DNA from 3 places in the Aggregatibacter sp. oral taxon 513 genome. Region 2 is predicted to be linked to each of the others. Evidence: riboswitches for the same ligand, from Rfam matches in the RefSeq annotation. Region 2 holds a riboswitch; each other region holds the start of a gene.

Region 1 (6,001 bases), 300 kb from region 2:
TTTATTTATTTTTTCAGTTCCGTGGCGTAATGTTCTACCGCCGTTTTCGATTTCAATAATCCTTGTTGCAACATAAAGTCCGCCATTTTTTCATAGTTCGCTTTATTAAAGCTACCCGGTTGTTTACTCAAATAAGGCAGCGTGTCTTTCCAGGCGCGGCGGTTAAGCTCGTTATCCAATTCTGTCGGTTTATAGCTGACAAAAAGCTGCCAACTTTCTTCCGGGTGTGCATAAAGGTAATCGGTGGCTTGTTGTAGCGCGCTGATAAAATCTTTGTATTTCGCTTCATGAATCTTGTCTTTATTGGCGACGATAATTAATTCATCATAGGTCGGCACGCCATGCTGTTCAGGGAAAAACGCCTTACCTTGATAACCTTCAATGGCTAATTGATTCAATTCAAAATTGCGGAATGAACCTATAACCACATCCACTTGTTTGCTAATTAAAGAAGGGGAGAGAGACCAATTCACGTTAATCAGTTGGACATCTTTATTACTTAAATTGGCCGACTTCAACATGGCATCCAGCAGTGCTGTTTCAAAACCGCTAACGGAATAGCCAATTTTCTTTCCTTTCAAATCCGCTAAGGTTTTGATGCCGCTGTTTTCTAACGTGACCAAGCTGTTTAGCGGAGAATCTGCCAATGTCGCAATACGCACTAAAGGTAGTTTTTCATCTATTTGAATATGCAGTTGCGGTTGATAATCTACGGCTAAATCTGTTTTGCCGGCGGCGACCAATTTAGGCGGTAGCGATGGATCGGCAGGCTCAATAATATCCACTTCCAGATTATGTTCGGCAAAAAAGCCTTTTTGCTGTGCAACGATCAACGCCGCGTGATCCGGGTTGACAAACCAATCCAGCATTAAAGATAGTTTTTGTTTTTCAGCGGCTTGAACGCTAAGTGAAAGCGCGCCGATAATCAATGTTGAAAGAATATGTTTTTTCATAGTAGCTCCTTTTTGTGGTTAAGCGAGATCCAACCCCATTTGCCAGAAGGCAATTTCCATGCGGGTGGCCGTCGTAAAGATGTGTTGAATCTGGTTTTGTTGGGATGGCGTAAATTCAGCACAAAGTGCGGTCAAAAAGTTAGACGTTTCTTCCGCTTCTTGTTGAAAAGCCTCCGAAGCATAGGTGTCGATCCAAGTTTGATACGGATTATTGGCTAAGCGCGGGTAGTTTTCTGTGATATAGCGTGCGATTTGTGCGTAGCCTACGGCACAAGGCGTAATGGCCGCATAAATTTCAGCTAAACCGCCGCTGGCACCGCAATCTAATAAATAGCGAGTATAGGCAATACAAGCGGCGCTTTCTTGGGTGGCAAATATTTCCGCTTCACTGATGCCCCATTGTCGGCAATAGGCCAAATGTAATTGAATTTCCTGACAAATACTTTCAAGGCTTTTTCGAGGTATTTCCATTTGGCTAAAGTCTTTGGCTTTAAAGATACCCAAGGCAAATGCACGACTGTAATGAAACAGGTAAAGGTAATCCTGTTTTAAATAATGACGAAAGCACTCTGCCGGCAAGGTGCCATTTGCCAACTGTTTGACAAAGTCATGTTCTACATATTGTTGCCAATAAGGCTGGGCGTTTTTAATCAGTTGGTTGAGCATTTTTCCTCCTAATGCACATAGCTTACCCACGGCAGGGCTTTGCGCAGTAATTTATCCACGATGAAATACAGGCAAAGCGCCATGAGTAAAAGTAAAAATAGCGCCGCAAACATTAAGTCGATTTGTATTCGGGCATTGGCTTGTAACATTAAATAGCCCAATCCTTCCGAAGAACCGACCCATTCCCCCACAATGGCGCCAATGGGCGCAATGGAGACGGCAATGCGTAATCCTGATGCTAATGCGGGCAATGCCGCCGGTAAACGCACTTTAAATAGCATTGCCGCAGGTGAAATACGCAAGGTTTGGGCAAGTTGAAGCCAGGGTTTCGGTGTGTTGCGTAGGCCGTCATAGCAGGCTGCCGTGACGGGAAAATAGATAATCAAAATCGCCATGGTGATTTTGGATGCCATGCCATAACCAAGCCACAACACCAGTAATGGCGCGATAGCAAACACCGGAATAGCTTGTGAAATCACTAATAATGGCATTAAGAAAGCCGAGATTTTGCGGGAAAGAGTAAGTAGTAGCGCAGAGGATAGCCCGAATAGAAAACCGAAAAATAAGCCTAACAAAATTTCCAGCAACGTAATTTGGGCATGCATGAAGAGCAAGTCCGCTTGCGTCATTAATCGTTGCCATACAGCAAGCGGGGTAGGCAATAAGTAGGGCGGCACATCAAACAGACTGATAATGCCTTGCCAGAACGCAATGAACAGGGCGCTTAATAAGATAAGACGGGCTATTTTTTTCATGTTGGCTCCGCCATTAATTGTTCGATAAGCTTATTTTGTAGCGACCACAGCGCCTCTTGGTGAAGCTGATGGGGCTTTATGGGATCTAATTGAGCAACCTGTTTTATTTGCACCGGTTGTCCTTGCAATACATAAATTTTTTCGCCTAAACGAATGGCTTCTTGCGGATCATGGGTTACCAAAATCACCGTTTTCCCTTGCAACAGTTCGCAGGCAAGATTTTGTAACTGTAAACGGGTGACCGCATCCAGGGCGGAAAAGGGTTCGTCCATTAAAATTAAATCGGCATCTTGCATTAAGGTGCGGGCCAGTGCCACCCGTTGACGTTGTCCGCCGGAAAGTTGATAACAAGGTTTATGCCAATGAGCCGCCATGCCGACGGCATGTAATAGTTCTTTGGCTTTCTCTTGGGTTTTGGCATTTTTCTGACCGCTAAGGTGCTGCGCCAACTGCACGTTATTCAACACAGAAAGCCATGGGAATAAACTGTCTTGCTGTGCTAACCAAGCCGCTTTGGTATGAGGGGCAAATTGGATATGCCCTTGTGTAATCGCTGCATTTTCCAATCCTGCAATGGCGCGAAGTAAGGTGGATTTCCCTACACCGGAACGCCCAAGTAGCACAACCCATTCCCCTTGTTCTACACGAAAATGAAGATCGACAAACAGCGGCTTGTGATCGAATTGCAAGCATAGATGTTGGATATCGAGACAATGCATCGCAGGCTAACTTAGCGAGGGAGGCAGAAAAGTGCGGTGGATTTTAAGAATGTTTTTAAAAAGAATGGCAATATAGACATGATTTAGTTTCCTACGTCAGTGTTAACTGTTTCAGGTTCACGGGTATTATCTCAGCCAATGGCACCCCGACTAATAATGGCGCAGAGTCTATCGAAAAAGAGCAGGAAAAACAAATTGCGCTGTTAAATTTTGTGATCCCCGTCATAGAGAAATTCTGTTCTTTCATGATGTTCCAAATCAGTTTTTCTGTATAAAACCTTGCCTTGTGCTAGAATGGCAACCTAATTTTGATAATGATTTTATTTAGGAAAAACTATGTCCCAACAAAAATCCGGACTCTCTTTTCTCTGGCTAAGTGCGGTCGCTTTTTTGCTTGATTTGCTGACGAAATATATCGTGGTACAAAAATTTGATTTGTATGAAAGCGTGAATGTTCTGCCGGTGTTTAATCTCACTTATGTACGAAATTATGGCGCGGCATTCAGCTTTTTGGCGGATCACGATGGTTGGCAAAAATATTTCTTTATTCTGTTGGCGATTAGTATTTCTCTGATGCTGGCGTATTTCATGAAGAAAAATCGTGCCGACCAAAAATTACAAAATTCAGCTTATGCCCTGATTATTGGTGGTGCACTTGCTAATATGGTGGATCGTGCCTACAACGGTTTTGTGGTGGATTTCTTTGATTTTTATTGGGACATTTATCATTACCCGGTTTTTAATGTGGCAGATATTGCCATTTGTATCGGCGCCGGTTTACTGGCATTAGATGCCTTTAAAGGTGATAAGAATAAACAAAAGAGCGGTCAAAAATGAAGATAATTTTAGCCAACCCACGCGGTTTTTGTGCCGGCGTCGATCGTGCCATCAGTATTGTTGAATTGGCGTTGGAAATTCATGGTGCGCCCATTTATGTACGTCACGAAGTGGTGCATAACCGTTTTGTGGTGAACGGCTTGCGTGAGCGTGGGGCTATTTTTGTAGAAGAACTGAGCGAAGTGCCGGATGGTGCCATTGTAATTTTCTCCGCTCATGGCGTATCCCAAGCAGTACGCCAAGAAGCCAAAGATCGTCGCTTGAAAGTCTTTGATGCAACTTGTCCGTTGGTGACCAAAGTACATATGCAAGTGGCGCGTGCCAGTAAAAAAGGCACGAAAGCGATTCTCATCGGGCACAAAGGCCATCCGGAAGTGGAAGGCACCATGGGGCAATACGGCAACCAAGAGGGCGGCATTTATCTCATTGAAAGTATTGAGGATATTGCTAACCTCCCGGTGAGCCACAACGATGATTTAACCTTTATGACGCAAACCACGCTGTCTTTAGATGACACGGCGGAAACCATCAGCGCGTTAAAAGAAAAATATCCTGCGATTCAAGGCCCGCATAAAAACGACATTTGTTATGCCACAACCAATCGTCAACAGGCGGTGCGTGAACTGGCAAAACAATCGGATTTAGTGGTCGTGGTAGGCTCCAAAAACTCCTCTAACTCTAACCGTTTGGCGGAGTTGGCTTCTCGAATGGGGGTGGCGTCCAAGTTAATTGATGATCCCAATGATATTCAGCCGGATTGGTTTAATGGCGTGCAAACCATTGGTGTCACCGCGGGTGCTTCCGCGCCGGAAGAATTAGTGCAATCGGTGATTGCGCGTATGAAAGAATTTGGCGTCACGGATGTAGAAGAATTGCAGGGGCTAGAAGAAAATATGTTCTTTGAAGTGCCAAAAGAATTGCGCGTAAAAGAGGTGAGTTAATTCTCTCCAACACTTGCTAAAGATGAAAAGAAAGTACGGTCAATATTTGAAACGTTTTGAATATTGACCGCACTTTTTCTTTGTTAAAAAGCGTAAAGAGACAAGCTGAAATAAAAAGCGGATAAATGTTATTGTCATTTATCCGCTTTAAATTAAGAGTAACTTACGTTAATTCACACTTGGATTACCAAGAATATTTAATGCCGACAGAGCCTTTATAGCCTTGACGTTTTGCGCCACTTAAAGAGTGTTCGTAGCGAACATCTGCATAAATATGTGAGTTAGCACTAGTTGCAAGTTGAGTACCTACACCAAATTCCCCCCAAGTTTTCGCAAATTTTTCATTGATATTATCTGCACCAATGTTGCTACCGGCAGTATTTCTGAAGTCATGCCATAAGTTTGCAGTGAAATAAAGGGTTCTGACTTTTTCACGAGCGGTTAGATCGTTGTAAGCAAGACGTGCACCTACGCGACCACGTAAACCGTGTTGTTTGTCTTGGTGTACAGAACGTAGATCATCGTTGAAGCGGCTTAATCCTAGGTATTGATAGATTAACTGTGCTTGCGGTTCAATGATCCAGCTGTCACCGTTATTCATTTTTTCTTTACCTAAAGCAAATGGATGACCAACTTCGCTTGATAATGCAACGCCGAAACCGTGGTTTTTAGCTTGTGAATCAAGAGCGTAATATTTATTTTTCACCCAAGAAAGTTGACCCACTAAGTCTAAGTAGCTGCCATTTTCAGCATAACGCGTATGTGTTACGCCGGCATGGAAGTTTTCGGTTTTCGCTTTGCCGGTGTATTTGTCATTAAGGACAACACCATTTTCAGCACGATATTCGTCATAGAATTTTGAATTTGCGTGCGTGTAACCCGCATAAATACCGGTTAAACGTTTTCCGCCGTTTTCAGTAGAAGTAACATCAAAGTCGTGACCGAATTGGAAACCGGAAAGGTTAGCCGTTAGGTTCAAACGCTCTTTACCATCCAAAGCAAGGTGTTTACCGATAATACGTCCCCAAGTTTGGTTGTTTGCTTGAGATTTTTCCCAAGAAAGCGCCTGATTTTCACCGCGACGTTGGTGTAATGTGCCGACTGTTTCATAGCCCACTTCTAAGTTCAAT
Region 2 (6,001 bases):
ATAAGGAATGCTTTCCAAACTTTGTAAAAACAGTTTGGTTGCCAGCGGAATGTTAAAGAAAAGATGCGCAATTAAAATCCCCGACAAGCCGTAAATGCTGCCCGTCCAAGTGCGGTCCCAAAAATGCAAGAGTTGTGCAATCCAACCGGAGGCGCCATAAATGCCAATTAAGCCGAAAATCGCCACCAACACCGGCAACACAAAAGTCAGCGACATGATTTTCAGCAAAAAGGCTTTACCGACAAATTCCACATAATAAAAAGCGCGAGCGAGTAGCACACCGAAGAACAGGGATAACAACGCAGAAAGCAACGCTTGTCCGAAGCTAAACGCAATAACGTGATGCAAATAGCGATCGGCAAAGAACTGTTGCCACTGAAATTCAGTGCCCTGCGCCAACACGGCACGCATGGCAAAGCCATAAAGCAACGAAATCAGCAAAATAACGCTAATTCCGCCCACATAATGACGCGGGCGGAATTGCGGGCTAGAAAAAAATAAGCGGGTAAACAATGAACGAGACAACCAAAACATCGTTCGAATTATTTAGTTAATGTGGTTTGCCATTGATTAATCCAATTCCGCAACGTTTCTGGGCTAATATTGGAGGTATTCAAAAAAGACTGCTTCAACACAGTTTCTTTTAGGGCATCAAAGTGCGGTTCAACCGGCGCTTGGATCACCGGGAACATCACGTTTGCCGTGACAATCGGCTTTTGCGCTTCCGGTGTCAGTAAAAAATCCATGAAATAATCAGCACATTGATTTTTATGCTCTGCGATTCGCGCTGCCAATTCTACTTGCATCACATTGCCTTCAGCAAACGTGGTTGCCGCATAATTCTCTTTATTTTCAAATAATTGATGGTATAACGGCGAAGTGGTGTAACTTAATACGACATCTGCCTCCCCTTTCAAGAATGCGCCGTAAGTGTCAGACCAGCCCTTGCCCACCGTAACTGTGTGTTTGGCAAGTTGTTGCCAGGCTTGCGCCACTTGGTCTGCCGGATAAACCGTATTCATCCACACTAATAACCCCCGTCCCACGCTGCTGGTGCGCGGATCTTGATAGATCACACGTAAATCTTCACGCTCTACCAATTCTTTTAGGCTTTTCGGTGGATTTTTCACTTTATTTTTGTCATAGACAAAGGCGTATGTGCCGAAATCGTAAGGCAAGAACGTGTTATCCGTCCATTGATTTGGCAAAGAAAGTTGGCTTAAGTCGATGCTATTTGAATCAAATAATTGGCTTTTTTTCGCTTCATCCAATACAAAATTATCCAAGCCTAACACGATATCCGCTTTGGTTTTATGCCCTTCCAGACGCACGCGGTTAAACAACGTGCCGCCGCTTTCAAATGGCATATAATTCACCTTGCAAAGTGGGAATTGCTGTTCAAATGCTTGTTTTACTTTCAGGCCAGCGCCCCAATCAGACGTAAAAGAATCGTAAGTATAAATATTCACGGTTTCTTCGTAATGATTCGCCAATGCCATACCGGTGTATAAAGAAAGTGCGGTCAAAATTAACGTTGTTTTTTTCATGTGTCTGTTCCTCAGTCTAAATTACATTTTATTTTGATAAGCCCAATGATTGGTCGGTCCATGTCCATGGCCGATATTTAACGGATGGCTAATTGCCGCAGTAATGTAGTCTTTTGCGGTTTTAATTGCCTGTTCCACGGAAACGCCTTTGGCAAGCTCCGCCGTCATACAAGCGGAGAACGTGCAACCCGTACCATGGGTTTGCGCTGTCGCATAACGTGGGCGTTCTAAAGTAAATTGTGCGCTAGGAGTAAAAACCCAATCACGACATACCGCACTTTGTGAATGCGCGCTGTGTCCGCCTTTAATCACCACCGTTTTCACACCACGCGCCTGCAAAATTTGTGCTGCTTGTTGCGCCGTTTGATCGTCAATGACCTCCACGCCTGTTAGTGCTTTAGCTTCCGGCAAGTTCGGCGTAATCACATCGGCCAACGGCAATAAAAATGTATTCAAAGAATCGACCGCACTTTGTTGCAACAATGGCGCACCGCCTTTTGCGATCATAACAGGATCTAACACCAACATGCCGAAGTAATACTGATTTAATGCCTCAGCGACACATTCGATAATCTCTGCTGTGCCTAACATACCGATTTTAAAGGCGCTAATCGTGAAATCATCAGCAATCGCTTTCAGCTGGCTTTGAATGGTTTGAAGGGGGATGGCGTGAATATCAAAGACGCCTAAGGTGTTTTGCGCCGTGACGGCCGTAATCACCGAGGTGCCAAACACACCACGCATTTGAAAGGTTTTTAAATCAGCCTGAATGCCGGCACCACCGCCGCTATCTGAGCCGGCAATGGTCAACGCCTGCGCGACTTTACTCATAACGTCCCCCGCCATTTACCGGCACAGAACGACAAAACGCATATTGCATCATTGTTCCTTTTTTAATGAAAAAAGATAATCAGCAATAATGACGAATGAAGAAGATGTGGAGAAAAAGAAAGGAAGTGTGATTTTCTCGTTAGTTTCCTACGTCAGTATTAACTGTATCAGGTTCACGGGTATGATCTCAGCACAAAGCACCCCGACTAATAACGGGGTTCAGTCTATCTATTTTGCTGAGGAAGGGCAAGGGGATTGTTGGGTGGGGAGAGAAGCACCTTGGGGAAATAAGGTGCTTTAAATGTACAAAAAGCTAAGAAGATTTTACTCTAAAAGGATTCGTTGAACTCATCACCATATTTCCTTTTTCATCATTGAGCAGCTTTCTAAAATGATCCTTATACTTCTCAGAACCCGAGGAAAGATATATTTTATGAATTGCCTTTTTTACATCCTGTTCGTATTCAACATACATTTGTCCCTGTTCCGGATTCATTTGAATTTTATCATCACAAATACTAGCAATGTAAATAATACGACACTCCTGTTCTTCTTTAAAAGCCGAATGTTTCACTAAATATCTTAATGGCAAAAGAATTTTATCTAAAATTTCATGGGTTTTCTCATCTGAAGATAATTTTGAAATTTCTTCTTTTATCTCCGTAAGTTTCTCCCTAACATTTTTCTCAATTTGATCTATTTTTTTCTTATATATTTTCCAGCGGGTAGAAGGTTTTGACTTTTCATCTTCTCTATAAAATGTCAGTTCCTCTCTTTGAGCAAGTTGTAAATAAAAAGGTTTATTATCTGAATAGGACTCTAAATAAATGCAACGGTAAAGGGGTAGTTTAGAAACCAATATAGGGTTAGGCTTATTACTCTCTCCCTGCTTTTCATCAATTTTTTTATTATCAAGAAATACCTCCGTTTTAAAAGGCGCATTTTGATGACTTAACGTATTGAAAGCACTCACCTCTTGATTAAAAAATTTATCTCTCTCAAACACCAAACTAATCCCTGAAGCCTCTTGTCCCTTTTCTTTCCCATACAATCTAAATTGATTAAGGCTGTCGTGGTTAAATGTAAAACAACTAATAAATGTGATTAAATCATCTTCACTTTTTTTACCATAGTTTAAGAAATCCTTTAAAATAGTGCCCTCCGTAGGATCATTCACCCCTTTAATCGTACTCAATCTAAATTTAGATGAACTTTTTTCCTCAGTAGGATTTAATAAAGAAAAACCAATCAATGGTCGAGTATAATGTGCTATATTTTTCTCAAAATCCTCACTCGCCAAAGTTTCTATTTTTAGTTCATTTAATATTTCTGTAACACGGTCCAATATCTTTAAAAGATGAATATCTTTACTTTTAAAAATAAATTTTAAAATATCATGACGATAATCAAACTTTACTCTTTCAAAAATATTATTAACAAACTTGCCAGCACGGTGTCCCTTCTTAATTAATTCAGGAATAAAACTATTAAGTAACATTTCTGTAATTCTTGAATACAAATGCTGGGAATCACTTCTTTTTATATTTAGAAGAATATTTACCGATTTCTTCCATTTGCCGTTATCAGCCCAAACTTTAGCTAAATTCCATTGAGCCAGAGCAAAAAGTTTTGGAGAATCTTCCCGGTGAATCGCCTTATACGCTGCAACCTCCTTTTCCTGCTCTCCTTTTTCTGCCCAAATAATCCCTACATTCCATTGAGCAAGAGCAAAAATTTGCTTGTCATCTTCCCGTTGAATCACTTCATAGGCAGCAATCGCCTTTTCCTGCTCGCCTTTTTCTTCCCAAATCTCAGCTAAACCCAATTGAGCTCGCGCAAAAGCCTTCGGGTAATCTTCCCGCTGAATAGTTTTATAGGTAGCCGCTGCTTTTTTCTGTTCTCCTTTTTCTTCCCACATAACCGCCAAATTATATTGAGCTTTAGCAAAAGTTTCCTTATCATCTTCCCGATGAATAGCTTCATAAGCCGCAATCGCCTTTTCCTGCTCGCCTTTTTCTTCCCAAATCTCAGCTAAACCCAATTGAGCTCGCGCAAAAGCCTTCGGGTAATCTTCCCGCTGAATAGTTTGATAGGTAGCCGCTGCTTTTTTCTGTTCTCCTTTTTCTTTCCAAAGAAAACCTAAATTAAACAGAGCCTTAGCAAAAGTTTCCTTATCATCTTCCCGATGAATAGCTTCATAAGCCGCAATCGCCTTTTCCTGATCGCCTTTTTCTTCCCAAAGAAAACCTAAATTAAACAGAGCCTTAGCAAAAGCTTTTGGGTTATCTTCTCGTTGAATGGTTTCATAGATAGCAATCGCCTTTTCTTGCTCGCCTTTTTTTTGCCAAATAAGTGCTAAATTATATTGAGCCTGAGCAAAAAATTTAGGAGAACTTTCCCGCTTTATTAACTGGTAAAACTCAATCGCCTCCTCTAATTTCCCTTGTTCTTCTAGTGCTAGGGCTCGTAAAAATAATTGGTTCATTCCGTCTTGTGGCATGGGTATTCCCTTAATGTAATAAAAAAACCTATTTTTTTATTCATGTGGTAATCATACCAAACCTCTTCTTATTTCCCCAATTTGCATCTTCAATTATTTGATATGATTCACATCTCATCATTCTCCAACTCCCCCATTTCATGCTAAAGTTTATGCACCATTTTTCATAAGGATTCACCATGTCTTTTGTTGCTCAATTTGTTGATAAGCTCCATTCGCTTGCCGAAGTTTTAATTCACTCTTTTCCAGAAAAATTTGATTCCACCTTATTTGAACAAATCGAACAGCAGAAAACAGATCCCACAACAAATATCGGGCAGATGGCTGTGGCGGTGGCGATGTCGGATTTTGTGGCGGAGGCGTGGCAGAAACAGCCTGCGTTTTTAGCAAAATGTTGGGAAAAACCACCGCACTTTGAGGACTGTGACCAGTACGCCAAGCGGTTAGATGAGGTGTTACAGCATGTGCAAACGGAAGAACAGCTTTATCGGGAATTACGTCTGTTTCGCGCCCGAGAAATGGTGAAGTTGAGTGTTTGCCAAAGTCTTAATTTCGCCACGGTGGAACAGGTTTTTATTCGCTTGTCGCAACTGGCGGAAAGTCTGATTATTGGTGCGCGCGATTGGCTTTATGCGCGGGCTTGTGAAGAAATGGGCACGCCGATGGATGCGCAGGGCAACGCGCAGCAGTTATATATTCTCGGCATGGGCAAACTGGGCGGCTTTGAGCTGAATTTTTCTTCCGACATTGATTTGATTTTTACTTATCCAAGCCAAGGGGAAACCGTAGGTGCGCGCCGCAGCGTGGATAATGCGAAGTTTTTCACCCGTTTGGGGCAACGCTTGATTAACGCGTTGGATCAATACACCGCCGATGGCTTTGTGTACCGCACGGATATGCGTTTACGTCCCTTTGGCGACAGTGGCGCGCTGGCACTCAGTTTTAACGCCATGGAGCAGTATTATCAGGATCAAGGGCGCGATTGGGAACGTTACGCCATGATCAAAGGTCGCATTTTAGGCGCGCAAGCAACGGATCCCAATATCACCGTTTTACAAAATTTATTGCGCCCGTTTGTATATCGTCGCTACATTGATTTCAGCGTGATTCAAGCATTGCGCGA
Region 3 (6,001 bases), 470 kb from region 2:
ATGGATTTACAAGATCATCTCTTGATTGCTATGCCCAATTTAGATGACAGTTATTTTTACCGCTCGGTGATTTATATCTGTGAACATAATGAAAAAGGTTCTATGGGATTGGTATTAAATCAACCGACAGATTTAAGTATTGCGGAGTTGGGTGCCAAGATGAATTTCATGATGGTTAGCAACCGCACTTATAGTGATAAGTTGGTACTTGCCGGCGGGCCGGTCAATGTTGATCGTGGTTTTATTTTGCATACCAACACCCATGAGCCTTTTGATCATAGTTATCGGGTGAACGACAACCTCATGCTGACGACTTCAGCGGATGTCGTGGATACTTTTGGTACGTTATTGGAGCCGGAAAAATACTTGGTGGCACTTGGTTGTGCGAGTTGGGAACCGAATCAGTTGGAACGGGAAATTATGAATAACTCTTGGTTAGTTGTACCAGCAACCGAGCAGATTTTATTTGATTTGCCGTACGAAGAGCGCTGGCTTGCAGCAAATCAATTGTTAGGTATTGATTCCCATAATTTTGCCGGTCAGGTAGGGCACAGTTAATGGGCATTACGGTTATCGCCTTTGATTTCGGCACAAAAAGTATCGGTTGTGCGGTCGGGCAAAGTATTACCGGCACGGCGCAATCCTTACCCGCATTCAAGGCGCAAGACGGTATTCCAAACTGGGAAGCCATTGAAAAGTGTATTCAAGATTGGCAACCTGAACGACTTGTGGTGGGGTTACCATTGAACATGGACGGCACGGAACAGCCGTTAACTTTACGGGCAAAAAAATTTGCTAACCGTCTTCATGGGCGTTTCAATTTGCCGGTGGAGTTACAGGACGAACGATTAACTACCACAGAAGCCCGTAGCGAGATTTTCGAGCGGGGCGGTTATCGCGCGCTCAATAAAAGTAAAGTGGATGGCATTTCAGCCTGCTTGATTTTAGAAAGTTGGTTTGAAAATTACGTTGAGTGACTGGTCATAAAATACATAAAAAATCACCGCACTTTTTATCTTTCAACAAAAAGTGCGGTGTTTTTTTAGCGCGTTTTAATAACCGCGATGGTTATTAATTAAGCTTGACCTTTAACCGCTTTCAAGCCTGGGAACGGCGCTGGTGTACCTGCGCGTTCTAATGCTTCTTCGATACGGATTAATTGGTTGTATTTCGCAATACGGTCAGAACGGCTCATAGAACCGGTTTTGATTTGACCTGCTGCGGTACCCACTGCTAAGTCAGCAATAGTTGCGTCTTCAGTTTCACCGGAACGGTGAGAGATCACAGCAGTGTAACCAGCATCTTTCGCCATTTTAATCGCAGCCAAGGTTTCACTTAAAGAACCGATTTGGTTGAACTTGATTAAGATGGAGTTTGCGATACCTTTTTCGATACCTTCTTTTAAGATTTTGGTGTTAGTTACGAATAAGTCGTCACCCACTAATTGAACGCGGTCGCCTAACACTTTAGTTTGGTATGCGAAGCCTTCCCAGTCAGATTCGTCTTGACCGTCTTCGATAGACACGATTGGGTATTGTTTGGTTAATTCTTCAAGATAGTGTGTGAACTCTTGAGAAGTGAATGAACGGCCTTCGCCTTTCATTTCATATTTGCCAGTTTCTTTGTTGTAGAATTCAGAAGATGCGCAGTCCATGGCTAAAGTCACGTCTTTACCTAATACATAACCTGCTTTTTCTACTGCTTCTTTGATACAGGCTAACGCGTCTGCATTAGAGGCTAAGTTTGGTGCGAAACCACCTTCATCACCGACAGCTGTGCTCATGCCTTTAGATTTTAATACTTTTGCAAGATTGTGGAACACTTCTGCACCGATACGAAGTGCTTCACGTAAGGTTTTCGCACCAACCGGTTGGATCATGAATTCTTGGATATCAACGTTGTTGTCTGCGTGCTCACCACCGTTGATGATGTTCATCATTGGTAATGGCATAGCGTAAACGCCTGGCGTGCCGTTAAGTTCTGCGATGTAAGCGTAAAGTGGTAAACCTTTAGACGCTGCGGCTGCTTTTGCGTTTGCTAAGGATACCGCTAAGATGGAGTTTGCACCGAAGTTAGATTTGTTGTCAGTGCCATCTAAATCGATCATGATTTGGTCGATTTCAGCTTGGTTAGACGCATCTTTACCAAGAATTGCTTCAGCAATCGGGCCGTTTACTGCGGCAACCGCTTTTAATACGCCTTTACCTAAGAAGCGGGATTTGTCGCCGTCACGTAATTCTAACGCTTCGCGAGAACCGGTAGATGCACCTGATGGCGCCGCTGCAAGACCGACGAATCCGCCTTCTAAATGCACTTCGGCTTCCACTGTTGGGTTACCACGAGAGTCGATAATTTCGCGACCAATGACTTTAACGATTTTTGCCATTTTATTTTCCTCATTAAGTTAATTAAAACGGGTTAGTTTGCTCTAAAAATGTCGGTATCATAAAGCTATTTTGTTCCTTTGTCTTGCAAAAACTACAGACAATTTGATTTTGCTCTATGTTTTCTGGCGTCTGAAGTGCGGTTCAATTTTAAGATGAATTTTTCAAGCTATTTCACCACGAATTTGAACGAAAATGTCTCGTCATTCGGCAAAATATTGCAGTAAATTTTTCACCGCACGTTGCCAGTCTTGCGTTTTGGTTACAGCGGAAATCACGGCTATGCTGCCTACCCCGGTGTCCAAAATATCAGGAAAATGCGAAGCACTGATGCCGCCGATTGCGACAGTCGGCATTTTACCTAAGTTTTTCACCTGTGCGGCCAAATTAGCAACGCCTTGAGGGGCGGAAGGCATCTCTTTGGTTTGTGTCGGGAAAATATGTCCGAGGGCAACATAAGAGGGGCGCAACGGTAACACCAGATCGACTTCTTCTTGATTGTGGGTTGAGACACCGAGACGTAGCCCCGCTTGTTGGATGGCGTTTAAATCCGCTGTGAGCAAATCCTCCTGCCCAAGATGGACGCCATAAGCCTGATACTTAATTGCCAACGGCCAAAAATCATCTACAAATAACCGAACTTGATACTGTTTGGCTAAGGTAATACAGCGCGCAATTTCCTCTTCCGCCTGTTCTGCAGTGCGATCTTTAATACGAATTTGTAACGTTTTCACGCCGGCGTGAATGAGCCTTTCAACCCATTCATAACTGTCCACGATGACATACAAGCCCAACTTAAATTCGGTGGGTGCAAAAGGGGCTTTGGGCGGGATGATTTCTGATAAATGAGACACGGCTTCCGACATGGTAATCTCCGATAAGATGAATAAAAAGTAGCTTGCGCGGAAGGTGTGATGAAATGTAAATGGCTAATAACTTGTTCCCTACGCGGGGATTAACCCACAGGTTCCACGGATCTCGCATTCATTGCGATCTCAGCCTTCCGGCACTCCGACAAGAGGGTTCTCAATATAGTGAAAGACAAGAGGCAGAACAAGAGCAAAGGCCATTTTTTGTGAAGTGGATCACGGCGAGAAAATAAAAAAGTGCGGTCAAAAATCCAAGTGTTTTTCTGATCGCACTTTCATTTCAATTTTTCAGAAAGCCGTTAGTCAGATTTTTTCTGATTGGTTTTTGCCGCTTTCACAAAGCCTTCGAATAACGGGTGACCGTCACGTGGCGTAGAGGTGAATTCCGGGTGGAATTGGCAAGCGACAAACCAAGGGTGGTTTGGCACTTCAATGATTTCCACCAGTTTTTTATCGGCGGATAAACCGGTCACTTTTAAGCCTGCTTTTTCGATTTGTGGAAGCAATACGTTATTGACTTCGTAACGGTGACGATGGCGTTCTTCAATGGTTTCTGCACCGTATAATTGACGTGCTAAGCTGCCTTCAATTAAATGGCATTTTTGTGCGCCAAGACGCATGGTGCCACCTAAATCAGATTCATCACTACGGACCTCCGTATTGCCTTCCGCATTTTGCCATTCGGTGATTAAACCTACCACCGGTTGCGGACAAGTGCGGTCGAATTCGGAAGAGTTTGCCTGGGTCATGCCGGCAACATTACGGGCGAACTCGATGAGCGCCACTTGCATACCTAAGCAAATACCTAAATACGGAATATTGTTTTCACGCGCATATTTAGCTGTGAGGATTTTGCCTTCCACACCACGATAGCCGAAGCCACCCGGCACTAAAATACCGTCTAAACCTTTTAAGATGTCAACGCCTTTGGTTTCTACATCTTGTGAGTCGATGTATTTGATATTTACGCTCAAGCGATTTTTTAAACCGGCGTGTTTTAGGGCTTCGTTCACGGATTTATACGCATCCGGTAATTCGGTGTATTTACCCACCATACCGATAGTGACTTCGCCTGTCGGGTTGGCTTGTTGATACAATACTTGTTCCCATTCGGATAAATCGGCCTCCGGGCAAGTTAAGTGGAAGCGATTGCAAATGAAATCGTCCAATCCTTGAGATTTCAAGAGTGCCGGAATTTGGTAAATGGAAGACACATCTTTCAGAGAAATCACCGCGCGTTCCGGTACGTTACAGAATAACGCAATTTTGGCGCGTTCATTTGGCGGAATCATGCGGTCGGAACGGCAAATCAGCACGTCCGGTTGAATGCCGATGGACAACAATTCTTTCACAGAATGTTGTGTCGGTTTGGTTTTGACTTCGCCGGCGGTCGGAATATAAGGAACAAGCGTTAAGTGCATGAAAATCGTGCGTTCACGTCCTACTTGTACGGCAAGCTGACGCAATGCTTCTAAGAACGGGAGGGATTCAATATCGCCTACGGTACCACCCACTTCCACGATAGCCACATCATGTCCCGCTGCGCCATCAATCACGCGTGCTTTAATTTCGTTGGTAATGTGTGGAATCACTTGAATGGTGGCGCCTAAATAATCTCCGCGACGCTCTTTGCGTAACACTTCAGAATAGATTTTACCGGTTGTGAAGTTGTTACGTTTGGTCATTTTTGTACGAATAAAACGTTCGTAGTGACCTAAATCTAAATCGGTTTCCGCGCCGTCTTGGGTCACGAAAACTTCACCGTGCTGGGTCGGGCTCATCGTGCCCGGATCGACGTTGATATAAGGGTCGAGTTTCATGATTGTGACGTTCAAGCCACGCGCTTCTAAGATTGCCGCAAGGGACGCCGCTGCAATACCTTTACCAAGCGAAGAAACCACGCCGCCTGTGACGAAAATATAATTGGTAGCCATAAGAAACCTGTTTGTTACTATTGGAATGAATGGAAAAATTAGAATAAAGATAATCTATCAAGACGGGAGCGTAGTTTACAACAAAGGTCGGATGAACTCAATCGCCGCGCTTGCGGATTTGACAGAAAGTGCGGTGGAAAAATATCACACTTTTTTTATGTTTTATTACGAAATTTCCCCATTTTTGGTGTAAAATCCGCCAAATTTTTATAACAAAAGAGAAATTTATTTTTTATCACAAGAGAAATTTATTATGTTTTCACGTAAAGATATTATTGTTTTAGGTATGATGATTTTTGCCCTGTTTTTAGGTGCAGGAAACATTATTTTCCCACCGATGGAAGGTTATACCGCCGGGCAGCATTGGGCGACTGCGGCATTAGGTTTTGTGGTGACAGGCGTGTTAATGCCATTTATCACCTTAGTAATTGTGTCTGTTTTAGGGCGTGGCGAAGAACTCACTCGCGACCTACCCAAATGGGCTGAAATTTTATTTTTAGCCACCTTATATTTAGTCATCGGTTCTACGTTTGCGATGCCGCGAATTACCAACGTAGCCTATGAAATGGCGTTGGTGCCGTTAGAGATTGTCACGGATACACCGGCAAATCACCTGATTTTTGCCGTAGTCTTTAACATTATTGCTATGTTATTCATGCTAAAACCAAACACCATTATTTCCAGCGTAGGCAAATTTATGACCCCAGCCTTATTGGTGTTATTAGTGGTAGTGACCGTGACAGTCTTTATGTCTCCCTTGTCTGATATTGCTGCACCAAGCAAAAGTTATGCGGACAGCTCAGCATTAACTACC

The links. Region 2 has a riboswitch for thiamine pyrophosphate ahead of thiD (bifunctional hydroxymethylpyrimidine kinase/phosphomethylpyrimidine kinase). Riboswitches for the same ligand answer to the same signal wherever they lie in the genome.
Region 1: another riboswitch for thiamine pyrophosphate. It lies ahead of J5A60_RS07410 (ABC transporter ATP-binding protein); the one in region 2 lies ahead of thiD (bifunctional hydroxymethylpyrimidine kinase/phosphomethylpyrimidine kinase).
Region 3: another riboswitch for thiamine pyrophosphate. It lies ahead of thiE (thiamine phosphate synthase); the one in region 2 lies ahead of thiD (bifunctional hydroxymethylpyrimidine kinase/phosphomethylpyrimidine kinase).

The regions. Positions count from the first base shown of each region.
Region 1 is NZ_CP072381.1:1,543,423-1,549,423, reverse strand. It holds gene J5A60_RS07425 (ABC transporter substrate-binding protein) at 6-953, opposite strand; gene tenA (thiaminase II) at 972-1,619, opposite strand; gene J5A60_RS07415 (ABC transporter permease) at 1,628-2,374, opposite strand; gene J5A60_RS07410 (ABC transporter ATP-binding protein) at 2,371-3,093, opposite strand; TPP riboswitch at 3,165-3,252, opposite strand; gene lspA (signal peptidase II) at 3,430-3,930, shown strand; gene ispH (4-hydroxy-3-methylbut-2-enyl diphosphate reductase) at 3,927-4,871, shown strand; gene J5A60_RS07395 (autotransporter outer membrane beta-barrel domain-containing protein) at 5,056-6,001, opposite strand, start outside.
Region 2 is NZ_CP072381.1:1,241,596-1,247,596, forward strand. It holds gene thiP (thiamine/thiamine pyrophosphate ABC transporter permease ThiP) at 1-534, opposite strand, end outside; gene thiB (thiamine ABC transporter substrate binding subunit) at 543-1,547, opposite strand; gene thiD (bifunctional hydroxymethylpyrimidine kinase/phosphomethylpyrimidine kinase) at 1,569-2,378, opposite strand; TPP riboswitch at 2,506-2,593, opposite strand; gene J5A60_RS05950 (lipopolysaccharide assembly protein LapB) at 2,692-4,878, opposite strand; gene glnE (bifunctional [glutamate--ammonia ligase]-adenylyl-L-tyrosine phosphorylase/[glutamate--ammonia-ligase] adenylyltransferase) at 5,058-6,001, shown strand, end outside.
Region 3 is NZ_CP072381.1:1,713,226-1,719,226, reverse strand. It holds gene J5A60_RS08240 (YqgE/AlgH family protein) at 1-558, shown strand; gene ruvX (Holliday junction resolvase RuvX) at 558-977, shown strand; gene eno (phosphopyruvate hydratase) at 1,076-2,386, opposite strand; gene thiE (thiamine phosphate synthase) at 2,588-3,250, opposite strand; TPP riboswitch at 3,309-3,408, opposite strand; gene pyrG (glutamine hydrolyzing CTP synthase) at 3,553-5,187, opposite strand; partial or broken gene brnQ (branched-chain amino acid transport system II carrier protein) at 5,213-6,001, shown strand, end outside.